One region of the Nonomuraea sp. 3-1Str genome, then DNA from elsewhere that is predicted to be linked to it. Evidence: riboswitches for the same ligand, from Rfam matches in the RefSeq annotation. Region 1 holds a riboswitch; the other holds the start of a gene.
The links. Region 1 has a riboswitch for cyclic di-AMP ahead of MTP10_RS34650 (C40 family peptidase). Riboswitches for the same ligand answer to the same signal wherever they lie in the genome.
Positions count from the first base shown of each region.

Region 1 (8,720 bases):
CCGACGCCGTGGTCACCGTCACGTCCGCCAGCCCGAACAGCCGCTGCACCGGCCCCCGCGCGGTGTCGACCGTCTGGATGCGCGACATCGGCGCCACCCGCCAGGTGTGGGTGATCCAGCCCTTGCGCGTGTACACCGCCTCGGCGGTCACCTCCCAGCGCTCCCTCCGGTACGACGCGCGCGGCCCGGCCACGGCCAGCGCCAGGCAGCAGCCGGCGAACCCGGCCACCAGCACGCCCAGCACGACCGGATGCCCGGTGAACAGCCAGTACGCCGCCACGGTCCCGCCCGCCACCGGGACGGCCAGCATGAGCGCCTGCGCCGTCCACCACCTGACGGCACGCGGATCGGCCTGGTGACGCGGCGGCCTCAACGCCACCCCGGCCGCCCCCGTCCCCGCCTCGGCCCCGATCCCCGCCTGCGCCCCCGCCCGCGCCGCTCGCCGAAGGGGCGGGCGCGGGTCAGGGAAGGTGTCCGGCCGTGGCACCGGATGCTCGTCGTGACGTTCCATGCCACCGACCATGGCGCGGCCGGCGAGCTCGGCGCGTCCGCCGGAGGTCGCGCGGTGTATCGACTTTGGTCGCTGTCCGACCGCCCCCCGACCCCCTAACCTCGGGACATGTGAGCGACCACCACGAATACCGCTGGGCCCTGCCGTCCGTCCTCCTGGGCGACGGCTCCGCCGGGCGGCCCGTGCGACGCTCCACCCGCGACTGGATCGTGGACATCCTCATGTTCCTGGCCGCGTGCGGCATCACGCTGATGACGGCGCCCGAGCTGGAGGGCATACCGCGGGCGCTGGTGGTGACCGAGCAGGTCGCCGGGGTGCTGTCGTGCGTGGCGGTGTGGCTGCGCCGCCGGTGGCCGGTGGGATTGGCCGTGGTGACCGGGGTGCTGTCGACGTACCTGCTGATGGTCGGCGGCGCGTCCGTGGTGGGGTTGTTCACGGTGGCGGTGCACCGGCCGTTCAAGGTGTCGGGGCTGGTCGCCGTGCTCGGCTTGGTGACGACCGCCCCGTACGCGCTGCTCCGGCCCGATCCCGAGCTGGGGCCGGCCGGGACGGCGACGCTGAGCGTGGCGATCCTGCTGACGGTGTTCGCCTGGGGCGTGGTCGTACGGGCCCGGCGGCAGCTCGTCTGGTCGTTACGGCAGCGCGCGGTCATCGCGGCCGGCGAGGCCAAACGGCTCGAACGCGAGCGGATCGCCCGCGAGATGCACGACGTGCTGGCCCACCGCATCTCCATGCTGAGCCTGCACGCGGGCGCGCTGGAGTTCCGGCCCGGCGCGCCGCCCGAGGAGATCTCCCGAGCCGCCGGCGCCATCCGCGACAGCGCCCACCAGGCGCTCCAGGATCTGCGCGAGGTGATCGGCGTGCTGCGCCACCCGTCCTCCTCCGGCGACGAGAACGGTCCCGTGCCCCTTCCGCCCCAGCCCACGCTGGCCGACCTGCGTTCCCTGGTCGAGGAGTGCCGGCAGGCGGGCATGAAGGTGTCCTTCACGATGAACGGGTTCGACGGGGACGCGACCCGGGCCGCCGGCGGGGGAGGGGGCGCGGTGCCGGACGCGCTCGGCCGTACCGTCTACCGGGTCGTCCAGGAGGCGCTCACCAACGCGCGCAAGCACGCGGGCGGCGCGCCGGTGGGCGTGACCGTCGCAGGTCGGCCCGGCGACGGGGTGACGGTCGAGGTGCGCAACGCGGTGTGGGCCCGGCAGAGCCCGCGCCTCCCGGGAGCGGGAGCGGGGCTCATCGGGCTCACCGAGCGGGTCGGGCTGGCGGGTGGCCGGCTGGAGTTCGGGTCGGTGGCAGGGGGCGACTTCCGCCTGCACGCGTGGCTGCCGTGGGCGTCGTGACCGTCGTCCGGGATCGTGACGACGTGCCGTTTGGGTCGCGGCCGTGAGGGAGGAAGGGGCTGGTGTGAGGGTGGAATCGGTGGCCGTGGTGGGCGTTCGGACGGGTGGCGGGGGCCGGTCATGATGGACCCCATGACGATCAAGGTGCTCATCGTGGACGACGATCCGCTCGTCCGGGCGGGACTGGCGATGATCCTCGGCGGCGCGGACGACATCCGCATCGTCGGTGAGGCCGGTGACGGGTCCCAGGTGCCGCCTCTGGTCGCCGAGCACCGTCCCGACGTGGTCCTCATGGACATCCGCATGCCGGACGTCGACGGCCTCGCCGCCACCGAGGCGCTGCGCGCCACCAGGGAGCCGCCCGAGGTCGTGGTCCTGACGACGTTCCACGCCGACGCCCAGGTGCTGCGGGCGTTGCGGGCCGGGGCGGCGGGATTCCTGCTGAAGGACATCGCGCCCGCCGAGCTGGTCGGGGCGATCCGGAAGGTGTCGGCGGGGGAGCCGATCCTGTCGCCGGCGGTGACCCGGCAGCTCATCACCCACGTGTCGGGCGGCGGCGCCGAGAGCCGCGCCGGACGGGCCCGGGCGCTGCTCGACCGGTTGAGCGAGCGCGAGGGGGAGGTGGCGACGGCCGTCGGTCAGGGCCGGTCCAACGCCGAGATCGGGGCCGAGCTGTACATGAGCGTCGCCACGGTCAAGGCGCACGTCTCGCGCATCCTCACCAAGCTGGGGCTCAACAACCGGGTGCAGATCGCCCTGCTGGTCCACGACGCCGGGTCGGGGGAGCACCGGGGCGGGTAGCCGGACGTGACCGCGCCTGGGGAGTGGTGCGGGGCCGGCCGTCCAGGGTGGGTCAGGCTTCCAGCATGCGTTCCAGTGTGCCGCGGTGCATGACCAGGTCGTCCGGGTCGTCCGGCATGGGCTGCTCGCCGAAGTGGACGCGGCGTCGCCACACCCGGGCCATGATCACCCCGTGCCTGAGCGCCGCGTACGTCAGGTGGAAGTCCATGTTCGCCGGCGTGTGACCCGTCAGCGCCTGGTACGTGCGGCACACGTCGTCCCCGCGCATGAAGTCCGGCAGCCCCGGCAGGCCGATCGCCTCCGTGAGGTCCTGGAAGAACCGGTGCAGGAAGATCATCCAGGCCAGGTCCAGCTCGCGCGGCCCCACGGCGGCCATCTCCCAGTCGAGCACGGCGACCGGCCGGAAGTCCCGGTACATCACGTTCCCGATGCGGGCGTCGCCCCAGGTGAGGACGTCGGGGCCCGGGTCGTCCGGCCAGTGCGCCTCCAGCCAGCCGAAGGCGCGCTCCAGCAGCGGGATCGGGTGGTCACCGTGCGCCCACGCGTAGTAGGCGCGCTGCGCGTCCACATGCGCCCGCAGCCCGCCGCCCCGCACGCCGCCTCCCCCCTCGTCGCCGGCGAAGCCCTCCCCGCCGTACGAGGGCCGCTCCCCGTCGCCCGGGGCCCGCTCGTCGCCGTACGAGGGCCGCTCGTCCGCGCGTGTGGGCCGTGCGCCGGTGGGGGACAGGACCGAGAGGTCCTCGCGGGTGAACGGCGCGTCGTGCAGCGCGGCGAGGAGCCGTATCGTCGCGTCCTGCAGGACGCGCCGCCGTCCTGGCGGCGCGTCGAGCAGCCACCCCTCGAACGTGTACGGCATGACGTCCGGCGGCACGTCACCGTCCTCCCGCTCCATGACGAAGAACGGCGTGCCCAGCGGCGCCGGGTCCGGCTCGAACCACAGCGCCCTCGGCGCCGGGATCCCGGCCCGGTCCCGGGCCAGCCGCATCACCTCGAACTGGGCCCCCAGGTCATAACGGGGGAAGACGGGTACCGCCTCGGCCGCCGGCGCCAGCCGGGCCACGCACCGTGCGTGTCGCCGGCCCGGCCAGGAGGCGGTGAAGAAGACCGTCTCGCTGGACATGCCGTTGGCCGCGGGCCGCGACAGCTCCGACACGTCAACCGGGCCGCCGGTGCGGCCGGCCAGCCAGGACGCCATCCGGTCGCGGAGCCGGCCCAGGTCACGGGTGGACGTCCGCATCTCCTCCGTCACGGCGGCCTCCTCGGGTGAGTTCCGGTCCCGCCCCAGTGGTATACCCCTAGCAAGCGCTTGTCCACGTGGGGCGAGCGTTACGGTCAGGTACGGGGCAGCCGTACCCTTGTCTGAAAGGGCATGTCACGAAGGGACAGTGGGATGAGCTCAGCGGGTGAAGGCCTGTCTCGCCCGCTTCCCGAGCCGGTGCGGCTGAACGTCGTCGACCTGGCAGCCCAGGTCCTCGGCTCGATGCCCGCTGCGTCCGTGCCGGCCCCGTTGCGGGGCATCGCCAAGTTCGACCCGCGCAAGCGCGCCCGTCTGGGCAGCGCCCCCATCGCCGCGCAGCTGGAGAACGACAAGGAGTTCCGCGAGCTGGTCGCCGAGTCGGTCGCGGCGGGCTGGCCGGAGCTGGCCGCCTCGCTGGTGGACGGCCACGTGCCGCCCGCCGCCGACCCCGTGCTCGTGGCGGCCGCCGCCTACCTCACCCGCCCGCCCGGCTGGGCCGACATGGTTGAGGCGGCCCGCGCCGACCTCGAACGCTCCGCCGTGGCCGCCGAGGGGTCCGAGCGCGAGGAGGTCGTGTCCCGGCTGCGCGAGCAGCTCGCCGCCCAGAAGAGCGCCGCCAAGGAGGAGACCGACCGGCTGCGCGAGCAGCTCAAGGCCGCCCGCACGGAGAACTCCGACCTGCGCCGCCGCCTCCATGAGGCCCGGGAGAAGTCCAGGGAGGCGCAGCGGCGCGCCGAGGAGATGGAGCAGCTCGCCGAGGAGGCGCGGTCGACGGCCTCGGCGGCGGGCAGCGCGGGCGAGGCCGAGCTGCGGCGGTTGCGCGAGCGGCTGGCCGACGCCGAGAAACAGCTCGAAGCCTCGCGCCGGGCCGCCCGCGAGGGCCGCAGCATCGAGGACGCCCGCATCCGGGTGCTGCTCGACGCCCTTCAGGACGCCTCCGCCGGGCTGCGCAGGGAGCTGGCCCTGCCCACCATGATCAGCAGGCCCGCCGACTCGGTGGCGGCCGTCACCGGCGAGCGTCCCAGCGTGCGCGGAGTGCCGGCCCGCGCGCTGGCCGACGACGACCCGCAGCTCCTCGACCAGCTCCTCGCGCTGCCCCAGGTCCACCTGATCATCGACGGCTACAACGTGACCAAGGCCGGCTACGGCACCCTCACGCTGGCCGACCAGCGCAACCGGCTCATGACCGGGCTCGGCGGGCTCGTCGCGCAGACCCGCGTCGAGGTGACCGTGGTCTTCGACGGGGCCGAGCTGAACGCGCCGGTCCAGGTGGTGGCGCCGCGCGGGGTGCGCGTGCTGTTCAGCGCGCCGGGGGAGATCGCCGACGACCTCATCCGCCAGCTCGTCCGCGCCGAGCCGCCCGGCCGGGCCATCGCCGTGGTGTCCTCCGACCGCGAGGTGGCCGAATCCGTCCGCAGGATGGGCGCCCGCCCCGTACCGTCGGCACTGCTGCTCCGCAGGCTGGGCCGCGCGTAGACCGCAGGCTGGGCCGCGCGTAGCCCGCGGGCCGGACCTTGTGTAGGGCGCGATCCGGACGTAGCGGCCGGACGGCAAAGCGACGGTATAAGGAATCTGGCGTTTAGGTGAGATCAACACCTTAACTTCTGTACTATTTCGCCCCAGGTATGATCCCTTGGAGGCGACGCTGTGAGTTTGGGCCGGGTGCCGATGGTCGCGTGTCTCGCGATCGGGTTGCTGCTTTCGCCGACAGGTGGAGCCCAGGCCGCGCCGAAGCCCACGATCAAGCAGGCCAAGGCGAAGCTCGCCAAGCTCAACGACAAGGCCGACAAGGTCGTCGACCGCTACAACACGGCGACCGAGAACCACAAGAAGGCCCAGTCCGCCTACACCGAGCTCAACGACAGCTACAAGCGCAAGCTCGCGACCGTGGCCGACCTGCGCGAGCAGGTGATCTCGATGGCCGTCAACAGCTACAAGCTGGGCCGCGACGTCACCTCCATGCCCGGCGTGATCGGCTCCGACGATCCCATGAACACCCTGGGCAGCCTCGCCCTGGCCGACCAGGTGACCCGGGAGCGCGCTGACAAGCTCACCGCCTTCGACCGGGAGAACCGCGGCCTCAACGCCGAGCGTGACAAGGCCGAGGAGGCCCTGGCCGCCGCCGACAAGGAGCGCGACGCGGTCCGCAAGGAACGCGCCGAGGTCCTCAAGCTCATCGCCCAGCAGAAGAAGCTGCTCGACCGGCTCGGCGCCTACCGGGTGGGCGACCCGAACAGCACCGGCATCAAGTACACCGGCGCGGCCTCGGGCAACGCGGCGGCCGTGCTCCGGTTCGCGTACTCGCAGGTGGGCAAGCCGTACGTGTTCGGCGGCACGGGCCCCGGCGGCTGGGACTGCTCGGGGCTGACGCAGGCGTCGTGGCGCGCGGCCGGCGTCTCGCTGCCGCGCACCACCTGGCAGCAGTGGGCGTGGGGCGCCTCGCGCAGGGTGGCGCTGAACGCGCTCCAGCCTGGGGACCTCATCTTCAGCTCGGGACTCGGCCACGTGAGCATCTACGCGGGCAACGGCCAGATCGTTCACGCGCCGCAGACGGGCGACGTCGTCAAGGTCGCCACCCTCTCCTCGTACGGCGGCGCCCTCGTCGGCGCCATCCGCCCGTAGCGCGCCACGCGGCGGGTCCTCTCACCCTGAACCGAAGGCACTGCCTCGCTGTGGCGAGGCAGTGTAGCGGCCGCGCGCGCGTCTCGTGACGGGAACGCGAGTGAAGAACTGAAGCAGGCCGTGACCGGTCATGGTCACGTGGCCTGTTGTCCCGCCGGGGACAAACCTGACAAATGTGACGAAAGAGTCCTGACAGACGCCTGATTCGTCAATTGTGAGCAGAGTCACATTTGCGTAACGAATCATGGTGGCTAGCTGCGAGTCGTCACTTTACTGACACCTTATGGCGATCTTTACAGCTTGACCCGCGCTTTGCCGTTCCATGACATCTCCGCGTAACTTCTGGCGTCGCGGCGAACAAGCCATGGCGCCGCGAACCAACATCGGTCCCCCCGATGTGGACGAGATAGCAATCCATCGGTCGCCGCCGTAAATATCCGTACTTGTTGCGGTGGTGGCCTGCCGAGTCCGTGCAGCCAGGAGGCACGGAGCCGGGGACCCAGCGATCCCGAGCGGGATCAGGGGTGAATCGGCGCGTAACGCGCGCCGTAGGGCGACTTCCAGGCCCGAATCCGTCAGCTAACCCGGTAGGCGTTCGTGGAAGATCCAAGGAGAAATCCTGTCTACCCACTCGCACAACCCCCGTCTGTCCCGAATCGCCCTGAGCGGCGTCGCTCTCACCATGACCGTGACGGCCGGAGGTCTGGTCCTCCATGCTCCGGCGGCCCAGGCGGCAGGGACGACGAGCACCACGGCCGGTCTTTCCACGGTTTCGGCGGGCACGGCCGCCGCGTCCGTGAAGACGGCGGCCGGCAAGACGGCGAAGGCCTCCAAGGCCGTCCGGCAGCAGGCGAAGGCCCATACGGCCGTCGCCGTCGCCAAGGCGCAGATCGGTGACCCGTACCGTTACGGCGGCACCGGCCCTGGCGCGTTCGACTGCTCCGGACTGGTCCAGTACGCCTGGAAGAAGGCCGGCGTGAGCATTCCCCGCGTGACGAACAGCCAGTACGCACGCATCAAGAAGAAGGTCTCCTGGAAGAACCTCCAGCCGGGTGACCTGATGTTCTTCCGGGGGCTCGGTCACGTGGGCATGTACGTCGGCCACGGCAAGATGGTCCATTCGCCGCGGACAGGTCTGACGGTACGCGTCGAGAAGATCAGCGGATGGCGCAAGTCGTCGTTCGTGGGGGCGGTACGTCCCGGCCTGTGAGCACGCACGAAGACCCCGTCCCGGGTTGGGGACGGGGTCTTCGCGCGTTCGGGAAAGAACAGCGGGCGGGTGTCCGGGTACGATCGGACAGCGTGTCCGCCCGGGTGAGTCGTCGAGCCGTGCTGGCGGGGGTGGCGCCGCTGCTCGCGCTGGCCGCCGCGTCCTCGCCGGCCCGTGAGGCCCTTCAGGCGGATCGGGCCGATCGGCCCGATCGGGACGTCAGGCTCGGCGGGACGGGGGGCGAGCCGTGGCCCGGCGAGACGCGGGCGGCACGGGGCGCCCGATCACTCGTGCTGGGACACCGGGCCGATCCGAGCCTGCTCCAGGATCTCGCGCGCCGGGCCGACACCGCGGCGGAGCGCGTCTCCGGCGTTCTCCGCGTGTCCGTGCGACCCCTCGTGCTCGTGCCCGCCTCCGCCGCCGAGGCCGCGCGCCTGGCCGGCGTGGCGGACGTCGAGGGGCTGGCCGCCGTGGCCGACGGGAGCCGCGTCATCGTGGTCCCCGGCGCGTTCGACCGCCTCACCCCCACCGGCCGCGACGTCGTGCTCACCCACGAGCTCACCCACGTCGCCGCCGGCACCGGCGGGCTGCCGCCGTGGCTGTACGAGGGATTCGCCGACTACGTCGCCTACCGCGACGCCGGCCTGAGCGTGCCGGTGGCCGCCGCCGAGCTGGCCGCGGAGGTCCGGGCGTCGCGGCCGCCGCGCCGGCTGCCCGAGCCCGGCGATTTCGCGCCCGGCTCGGCCCGGCTGGCGGCGGTCTACCAGGAGGCGTGGCTCGCCTGCCGGTACGTCGCCGAGCGGCGTGGGGAGGACACGCTGGTGAGGCTCTACCGTGATGCCAGGACGCGGGGCGCCGCCCGCGCGCTGGCCGCCGCCGGACTCCCGGCCGCGCGGCTGACGGCGGGGTGGCGCGCGTACGTGCGTGAGAAGCTGGCGTAGGGGGATCATGTGACGAACGACGGCCAGGTGGGGGACGCGGCCCGCGGGGCGGACGCGC
Region 1 is NZ_JALHBK010000031.1:91-8,810, reverse strand. It holds gene MTP10_RS34680 (PH domain-containing protein) at 1-511, opposite strand, end outside; gene MTP10_RS34675 (histidine kinase) at 622-1,851, shown strand; gene MTP10_RS34670 (response regulator transcription factor) at 1,984-2,652, shown strand; gene MTP10_RS34665 (phosphotransferase family protein) at 2,705-3,901, opposite strand; gene MTP10_RS34660 (NYN domain-containing protein) at 4,043-5,365, shown strand; gene MTP10_RS34655 (NlpC/P60 family protein) at 5,537-6,511, shown strand; cyclic di-AMP (ydaO/yuaA leader) riboswitch at 6,962-7,120, shown strand; gene MTP10_RS34650 (C40 family peptidase) at 7,194-7,721, shown strand; gene MTP10_RS34645 (hypothetical protein) at 7,814-8,662, shown strand.

Region 2 (8,720 bases), on a different contig from region 1:
CACGGGCGTGAGAGGTCTGCGCGCTGGCTCGGTCCCTGCGTCAGCCAGCGCGCCTGCCGATAATGAGCAGACCGTAGAACATGGTGCCTAGGAGTCTGCCATACGGACTCACCATTCGGCACATCGGTCTCACCTTATGGACACAAAGAGTCACACGGTGACGCCCGAGCCGCCGGTGATGGCCGTCTCCAGGGCCTTGGGGTCGAACGCCTCGTCACCGAGCAGCCGCCCGTCGAGCACGACCGTGGGCGTGCCCTCCAGACGGACTCTGGCGCTCTGCTTCAGGTGGTCCTCGGCGTACGTCTGGGAGGTGACGCACTGGTCCACCGACGCGCCGGCCTGGCGGGCGGCCCTGACCAGCTCCTCCAGCGTGAAGCCGGAGGCCTCGCCGTGCGGGGCGGGCTGCATGCCGTACAGCTCGTCGCGGAAGGCCAGCCAGTTGGCCTCGGGCACGCAGCGCGCCGCGGCGGCGGCCCGGATGGAGTTCGAGCGCATCGGCTCGTCCTGGAAGATCGTGATCGGGTGGTAGACGACCTTGACCTTGCCTTCGGCCGCCAGGCGCCGCATCGTGGCGTCCACCCTGCTGTGCAGGTCCTTGCAGACCGGGCAGTCGAAGTCCTCGTACAGGTCCAGCACCGGCGCCGTGGCACTGGTGTCGGCCAGCACCATGCTGCCGTCGGCCTGCCGCAGCAGCCGCACACCCGGCGACGACCCGTCGCCGCCGCTCGTCTGGAACACCACGAGCGCGGCCAGCACCGCCAAGGCGGCCAGCACGGCCGCCACCCTCTTCGTCATTCGTCCCGTCCCTCGATCCGGTCGCGGCGACCTTACCGGAATCACCTGTGAACGCCGCGAACCGGGCATCCCGGGAGGCCGCTTCACGGCGACGCGGCCCGCCGGGAGACGGGCCGCGTCGCCGCCACGGGAGAGGACTGCGCGGGAGCGGGGGCTAGAGGACCTTGTGGATCCAGCCGTGCTGGTCGGGGCGGGAGCCGTACTGGATGCCGAGCAGTTCCTCGCGGACCCGCAGGGTGACGGGGCCGGGGGTGCCGTCGGCGACCGTCCAGGAGCGGTCGGCGCCCTTGACGGAGCCGACCGGCGTGACGACCGCCGCCGTGCCGCAGGCGAACACCTCGCTGACCTCGCCCGACACGCACCCCTCCTGCCACTCCTCGACGCTGACCAGGCGCTCCTCGGCCTCCAGGCCGAGGTCGTCGGCCAGCGCGAGGATCGAGTCGCGGGTGATGCCGGGCAGCAGGGTGCCGGTCAGGGAGGGAGTGACGAGCTTGCCGCCGATGACGAAGAACAGGTTCATCCCGCCCATCTCCTCGACGTACGCGTGCTGGGCCGCGTCGAGCCACACCACCTGGTCGCAGCCGTTCTCCACGGCCTGGCGCTGGGCGACGAACGCGGCGGCGTAGTTGCCGCCGCACTTGGCGAAGCCGGTGCCGCCGGGGGCGGCGCGGGTGTACTCGGTGGACAGCCACACCGAGACGGGCTTGACGCCGCCGCTGAAGTACGAGGCCGCCGGCGAGGCGATCACCATGTACGTGTAGGTGCGCGACGGGTAGTTGACGCCCAGCCCGACCTGGGTGGCGATGATGAAGGGCCGCAGGTAGAGGCTGTGCCCCTCGGCGGTCGGCACCCACTCGCGGTCGGCCTGCACGAGCTGCTCCAGCGACTCGACGAACGTCTCCTCGGGCAGCTCCGGCATCGCCATGCGCACCGCCGACTGGTTGAAGCGGGCCGCGTTGGCGTACGGCCGGAACGTCACGACGGAGCCGTTGATCTGCCGGTACGCCTTGAGCCCCTCGAACAGCTCCTGCGCGTAGTGGAAGACCGCCGTGGCCGGGTCGAGGGAGAGCGGCCCGTACGGCTGGAGCCGCGCGTCGTGCCAGCCCTCGCCCTCGGTGTACTGGATGGAGATCATGTGGTCGGTGAAGGTCTGCCCGAAGCCCGGACTCGCCAGTACCTGCTCGCGCTCCGCCGCGGTGCGAGCGTGGTCGGATAGCTGCACGTCGAAGCTGAGCTTCTGAGCGATGGTCATGACGATTGGTCCTTCTCTCTACGACTCGGTGATGCCGGCGGCACTGCGCGCCGGCACTCCACGTACTTCCTAGTGTCTCGCTATTTGGGATGGCAAGGGGTCACTGGGATGGTATGACCCCGAACATGCGAAAAGCGCCTGGCAGGTCCGGTTCGGACCGCCAGGCGCTTACGGAGCTGGGGCGGCCCTAGCCCGATACTCGCGCGGTGATGTCGTCACCGATCTCGCCGGTCGTCCGGCTCGCCCCGCCGCTCAGCCGCTCGATGATGTCGTCGGCGACGGCCTGCTCCACCTTGGTGGCCTCGGCGTGCAGGCCGAGATGGTCGAGGAGCATGGCGACGGACAGGATCGTCGCGGTCGGGTCGGCCTTGCCCTGGCCCGCGATGTCGGGCGCGCTGCCGTGGACCGGCTCGAACATGCTGGGCGCGGTGCGCTCGGGGTTGATGTTGCCGCTGGCGGCCAGGCCGATGCCGCCCGCGATCGCCGCGCCCAGGTCGGTGATGATGTCACCGAAGAGGTTGTCGGTGACGATCACGTCGAACCGCTCGGGCTGCGTGACGAAGAACATCGAGGCCGCGTCGATGTGACTGTAGTCGGTCGTGACCTCGGGGAACTCCTCGGCCACCCGGTTGACCGTGCGCTGCCAGAGGTCTCCGGCGTAGGTCAGCACGTTGGTCTTGTGGATGAGCGTGAGCTTCTTGCGCGGCCTCGACTGCGCCTTGGCGAAGGCGTAGCGCACCACGCGCTCCACGCCGTGGGCGGTGTTGAGCGACTCCTGGGTGGCGATCTCGTGCGGGGTGCCGCCGCGCATCACGCCGCCCGTGCCCGCGTACAGGCCCTCGGTGCCCTCGCGGATGACGATCATGTCGATGTCCTCGGCGCCGGCGCGGGCCAGCGGCGTCTCCACTCCCGGGTAGAGCTTGACCGGGCGCAGGTTGACGTAGTGGTCGAAGACGAAGCGCAGGCGCAGCAGCAGGTCGCGCTCCAGGATGCCCGGCGGCACGCTGGGGTCGCCGACGGCGCCGAGCAGGATCGCGTCGTAGCCGCGCAGCTCCTCCAGGACGGAGTCGGGCAGGGTCTCGCCGGTGCGGTGGTAGCGGGCGGCGCCGAGATCGTAGTGGGTGGCCTCGATCTTCGTGCCGACGGCTTCGAGCACCTTGAGCCCTTCGGTCACGACCTCGGTGCCGATGCCGTCCCCAGGGATCACTGCCAGGCGAATGTCGCGCGAATCCATGGCCGTACCCTACCGGCTCGTCTCGACTGCCGAACACACCATCTCACGTACCGGACATCCGTTTTGCCAGGTATTGCGGTCGTTTGACCGTTTCGTTAGAGTCCGTCGAGCCGAATCCGCGCAGCAGTTGCGTGGAGCCGGGGACCCATTCCCCTTTTCGGGGCGAATCGGCAGGTCACCGCCGTAGGGCCACTTCCAGGCCCGAGCCCGTCAGCTAACCCGGTAGGCCGTATGGAAGGACCTTCGTGTCTCGCATCGCCATGCTCGCCGCCGTCGCGACCGCAGGGGTCGCGCTCGCCGCCCCGGCCAGCGCCTCCCTCGCCTCCTCCCAGCCGTCGCGGCAAAGCACCCCCCTTCCCCCCATCACTTCTGGAACGTTCCAGAACGCGTCCTCCTCGCTGCCGGGCAGCGCCAAGGAGGAGACCACGACGGCCCGCCTGACCTCGCCGATCGTCATGTTGACCGCCGCGGACGTCCAAGCCGCCCGCGACAAGAAGACCCCTCTCCCCGCCTGGAAACGGGCACTCAAGTTCGCCCTCGACAAACGCGGCACCCCGTACGTGTGGGGCGGCACCACCCGCAAGGGCTACGACTGCTCCGGCCTGACCTTGAAGGCCTACCAGCACGCCGGCATCCAGCTCCCCCGGACCGCGGCGGAGCAGTACCGGGCGTTCTCCCGGAAGATCTCCTGGAAGAACCTCAAGCCCGGCGACCTCGTCTTCTTCCACAACCTCGGGCACGTCGGGATGATCTCCAAGCCCGGGTACATGGTGCACTCCCCGCAGACGGGTGACGTGGTCAAGGTGGAGCGCCTGTCGGCCTGGCGCCGCGCCTCCTTCGTCGGCGCCGTCCGCCCCGACCCCAAGGGCGTCAAGGCGTGGGCCGCCATGAAGGCCGAGCGCAAGACCCCCGCCCCGGCCAACATCCCCGCGGCCACCATCCTGTGACACCCATCAAGTGACGCCCATCAAGTGACACCTGTCCTGTGACCCACTGCCGGTGGGCCGGGCGCGGCCGGAGCTCGCGCCCGGCCCACCGGCATGACGGGGATCAGGACAGGGTCAGGGACCGGCCGGCCGGGTCAGGAAACAGCCGGCCGAGTCAGGAGCGGCCGGGGAAGGTCAGCGCTGGTCGGCGGCCTGCGGGGCGCCGCCGTTGTCGCGGCGGTCCAGCGCGGTCTGCACGGCCTCGGCCGCCTCGTCGTCGCGCTCCTCGGCACCGTTCCAGGAGTACATCTCATACATGTGGTTCATCTCGTTTCGCGGGGCGTCGTACAGACGGGAGTCGAATCCCGGCCGAGCATGAGCTCGCGGCACGGGAACACGGACCAGGCGATGGGACTGACGGCCGACGCGACGCCACACCGCGGCGGGTCGCCGGCCTGCCCTAACAGGCCCCGCCGCGGCAGGTAATGAGTACGAGAACCTGGCGCATTGCTAGCAATGTACCTTCCGGTCTCCCGGCTGTCTCCTAGGACGTCCTAATATCTCGCATCGTGAGACAAAAACGACCGCCGCCGGACAGGTGCTGTCCGGCGGCGGTCTTCGGGAAGGGGACGGTCCGTCAGCCGTCGAGGTCGACCGAGCGGCCGCTGTCCGCGCCGATCTCGGCGACGATCTGCTCGACCACGTCGGCCGGGATGGCCGTGTCGACGGTCAGCGCGATCAGCGCCTTGCCGCCCTTGACGTCACGGGCCACCTGCATCGAGGCGATGTTGACGCCGTGCTCGCCGAGGAGGCGGCCCACGACGCCGACCACGCCGGGCCGGTCGGTGTAGGTGAAGAACGAAAGGTGCTCGGTCGGCTCGATCTCCATCTCGTAGCCGTTGACCTCGACGATCTTCGTGATCTGCCGCGGGCCGGACAGCGTGCCGGACACGGAGACCTGCCGGCCGTCGGCCAGCACGCCGCGCACGGTGACGACGTTGCGCCAGTCGGGGCTCTCGGAGCTGGTCACCAGCTCCACCGTGACGCCGCGGTCCTTGGCCAGCAGCGGCGCGTTGACGTACGTCACGGAGTCCTCGACCACGTCGGTGAAGACGCCCTTGAGCGCGGCCAGCTCCAGCACCCGCACGTCCTGCGAGGCGATCTCGCCGCGCACCTCGACGTCGAGCTTGGTGGCCACCTCGCCGGCCAGGGCGGTGAAGACGCGACCGAGCTTCTCGGCGAGCGGCAGGCCCGGCTTGACGTCCTCGGCGACGGCGCCGCCCTGGACGTTGACCGCGTCGGGCACGAACTCGCCCGCCAGCGCCAGCTTCACGCTGCGCGCCACCTGGGTGCCGGCCTTCTCCTGGGCCTCGTGCGTGGAGGCGCCGAGGTGCGGCGTCACGACGACCTGGTCGAGCTCGAACAGGGGGCTGTCGGTGCAGGGCTCCTTGGCGAAGACGTCGATGCCGGCGCCCGCCACGCGACCCTCCTTGATCGCGGTGTAGAGCGCCGCCTCGTCGACGATGCCGCCGCGGGCCACGTTGACGATCCGCACCGAGGGCTTGACCTCGTGCAGCTCCTTGTCGCCGATGAGGCCGACGGTCTCCTTGGACTTGGGCAGGTGGACGGTGATGAAGTCGGCCTGCTTGAGCACCTCTTCGAGGCTGAGCAGCTTGACGCCCATCTGCGCGGCGCGGGCCGGCGGCAGGTAGGGGTCGTAGGCGATCAGCTCGACGCCGAACGGCTGGAGCCGCTGCGCCACGAGCTGCCCGATCTTGCCGAGGCCCAGGATGCCGACGACCTTCTCGTCGAGCTCGACGCCGGTGTACTTGGACCGCTTCCACTCGCCGTTCTTCAGCGCGGCGTGGGCCTGGGCCGTGTTGCGGGCGCTGGCCAGGATGAGGGCGATGGTCTGCTCGGCGGCGCTGGTGATGTTGGAGGTGGGCGCGTTGACGACCATCACTCCGGCCTTGGTGGCCGCCTCGACGTCGACGTTGTCGAGGCCCACCCCGGCGCGGGCGACGACGCGCAGCTTGGGCGCGGCGGCGATCGCCTCGGCGTCCACCTGCGTGGCGGAGCGGACGATCAGCGCGTCCACGTCGGCGAGCGCGGGCAGCAGCTGCGAGCGGTCGGCGCCGTCGGTGTGGCGGACCTCGAAATCGGCGCCGAGCACGGCGAGGCCGGCCTCGGACAGCTCCTCTGCGACCAGGACGACGGGCTTTGTCACGGATGGATCCTTAAGGCGAGCGGCGGGCTAGGGGCACGTCGGCGAGCCCCTCGGAGTCCCACAGAGTGTATCCGCGCTTGTGAACGCGTTCACGAGGGACCCGGCATGTGAGACGGACGCCGCCCTACCCGCGGACGGCCAAAGTCATCCACGTCGCATCCATCTTTGTCTTGATAGGGGGATTTCTTCGCCATTAGCCTGATAAGCCGTGGCCCACTACCTATGGTTCGTCATATGAGCATCGGGAATCCTGCGCTCGCCGACGTGCTCGTCCAGCATGGTGCCCCGCACCGCCTGCTCGCGGCCCTGGCCGAGGGCGGAGTCCTGGTGGCCGTGCGACCCGACCGGTCCGTCGTCCTGGGCACCACGCAGGCCGGCGACCGGGTCCTGCTCGGATACACCGGCCCTGGGACCTACGCCAGGCACCGCGGTTGCCATGCCCTGTCGGCCTGCGACGCCGACACCATTCTCGACATCCAGCGCGTCACGGGTGTGCGGGAGATCGTCATCGACGCCGCCGGGCCGGCCGCGGCCGCCGTGCCGATCGACGACCTCCAGCGGTTCCTGACCTCGACGCGCACCGGGCCGACGCCCGTCCTGTCGGGCGCCGCCCCCGCCGCCTACGCGACCGGCGCCATGGCCATGGTGTCGCGCGGTGCCCCCGCGCTCGCCCAGGTGGCGCCGCCGGCTCCCGAGGCGCCGCAGATGCCGTGGATCCCCGCGCCGCGCCCGCACCTGTCGGGCCCGATGCAGCAGGTCGATCCCGGCTACCGGCGCTGCACGCACCCCATCCTGCCCGCGCTGCGGCGCGCCATCGCGCACCTGCTGATGGACTACCCGCTGGTCCACCACGTCTGGATCTCCGAGGCCCGCACCGCCTCGGGCGTCCCCGGCATCATGCTGCACGTGAAGGTGCACATGTCGGCGGCCGAGGACGTCGTGCGCGACCTGCACCGCGGGGTGCGCGCCCGGCTGCCGCAGTTCGCGGCCAGCGGGGCGCCGATCCTCATGGCCCGCGTGGCCGACGCGCGCAGCGAGCGCCGCATGATCGAGATCGGCGCGCACGTGGTGTGCGCGAGCGTCACCGACTAGCCGTACGGGCGCCGCCTCCGGCTCGGCGGGCACGGTGGAAGTGGGCCCTACCGAACAAGGGCTCGCTCGGTTTAGATGAGGGCATGATCGCGAAGCCCTCGGGCGTGCCCACGGTGTCCAGGGGTGTGCGCCTCGGCTACGGCGTCGGTTCGTTCTGCACGGCCACGTTCAACGCCGTGCCCGGTCTGCTGCTGCTGTACTACATGACGAACTTCCTGGCCGTGCCCGCGTGGCTGGCCGGGACCGTGGTCGCCGCGCCCAAGGTCTGGGACCTGGTGATCAACCCGCTCGTCGGCCGTTGGTCGGACCGCACCACGTCGCGGCTGGGCCCCCGGCGCCCGTGGCTGCTGGCCGGCGCCTGCACGCTGCCGGTGGCGTTCTTCCTGGTCTTCGCCGGGCCGCCGCTGACCGGGCTGCAGGCCGCCCTGTACGTCGGGGCCTGCTTCATGGGCGCCGCGACGGCATACGCGCTGTTCGAGGTGCCGTACAAGGCGATGCCCGCCGAGATGACCGGCGACTACCACGAGCGGACCTCGCTGCTGCAGTGGCGGATGGTCTTCATCGGCGCCGCCACCGTGATCAGCGGCATCGTCGCCCCGGCGATCGTCAACAGCGACGGCCCCAGGGGCACCCTGGACAGCTACCGGCTGATGGCGGTGACCATCGCGGTGGTCCTGCTCGCCTCGATGCTCGGCTCCTTCTTCGGCACGGCCCGCGCCCCCATGACCGGGGCGCCGGCGCCCGACGCGGGCAGCCTGCGCGAGCAGTTCGCCGCGGCCCGGGGCGACTCCGCGTTCGTCTGGCTGCTGGGGCTGAGCTGCGCGCAGATGGCCGCGGTGAGCATGCTGCTGGCCGGCGCGCCGTACTTCGCCTCGTACATCCTGGGCGATCCCAAGGCGACGAGCACGCTGTTCGCGGTCATCGTGGGCCCCATGCTGCTGGCCATGCCCGCCTGGGTGTGGCTCGCCAAGCGGTACGACAAGCGGGGGGCGATGATCCTGGCCGGGCTGCTGTTCGGCGGCGGCACGCTGGCCGCCGCCGCCACGCCGGTCTTCGGGTCCTGGTACGCGCACGCGGCCATGCTGGTCGTGGGCATGGGGTACGCGGGCGTCCAGCTCCTGGAGTTCTCGATGCTGGCGGACGTGATCGCGGCCGACGCCGAGCGGACGGGCAAGCGGCGGGCGGGGGTGTTCA
Region 2 is NZ_JALHBK010000004.1:244,883-253,602, reverse strand. It holds gene MTP10_RS09945 (thioredoxin domain-containing protein) at 151-795, opposite strand; gene MTP10_RS09940 (branched-chain amino acid aminotransferase) at 950-2,047, opposite strand; gene MTP10_RS09935 (3-isopropylmalate dehydrogenase) at 2,235-3,281, opposite strand; cyclic di-AMP (ydaO/yuaA leader) riboswitch at 3,380-3,525, shown strand; gene MTP10_RS09930 (C40 family peptidase) at 3,527-4,228, shown strand; gene MTP10_RS09925 (hypothetical protein) at 4,403-4,525, opposite strand; gene serA (phosphoglycerate dehydrogenase) at 4,845-6,434, opposite strand; gene MTP10_RS09915 (hypothetical protein) at 6,669-7,526, shown strand; gene MTP10_RS09910 (MFS transporter) at 7,610-8,720, shown strand, end outside.
Region 2: linked by a shared signal. The riboswitch ahead of MTP10_RS09930 (C40 family peptidase) and the one ahead of MTP10_RS34650 (C40 family peptidase) in region 1 are both predicted to bind cyclic di-AMP.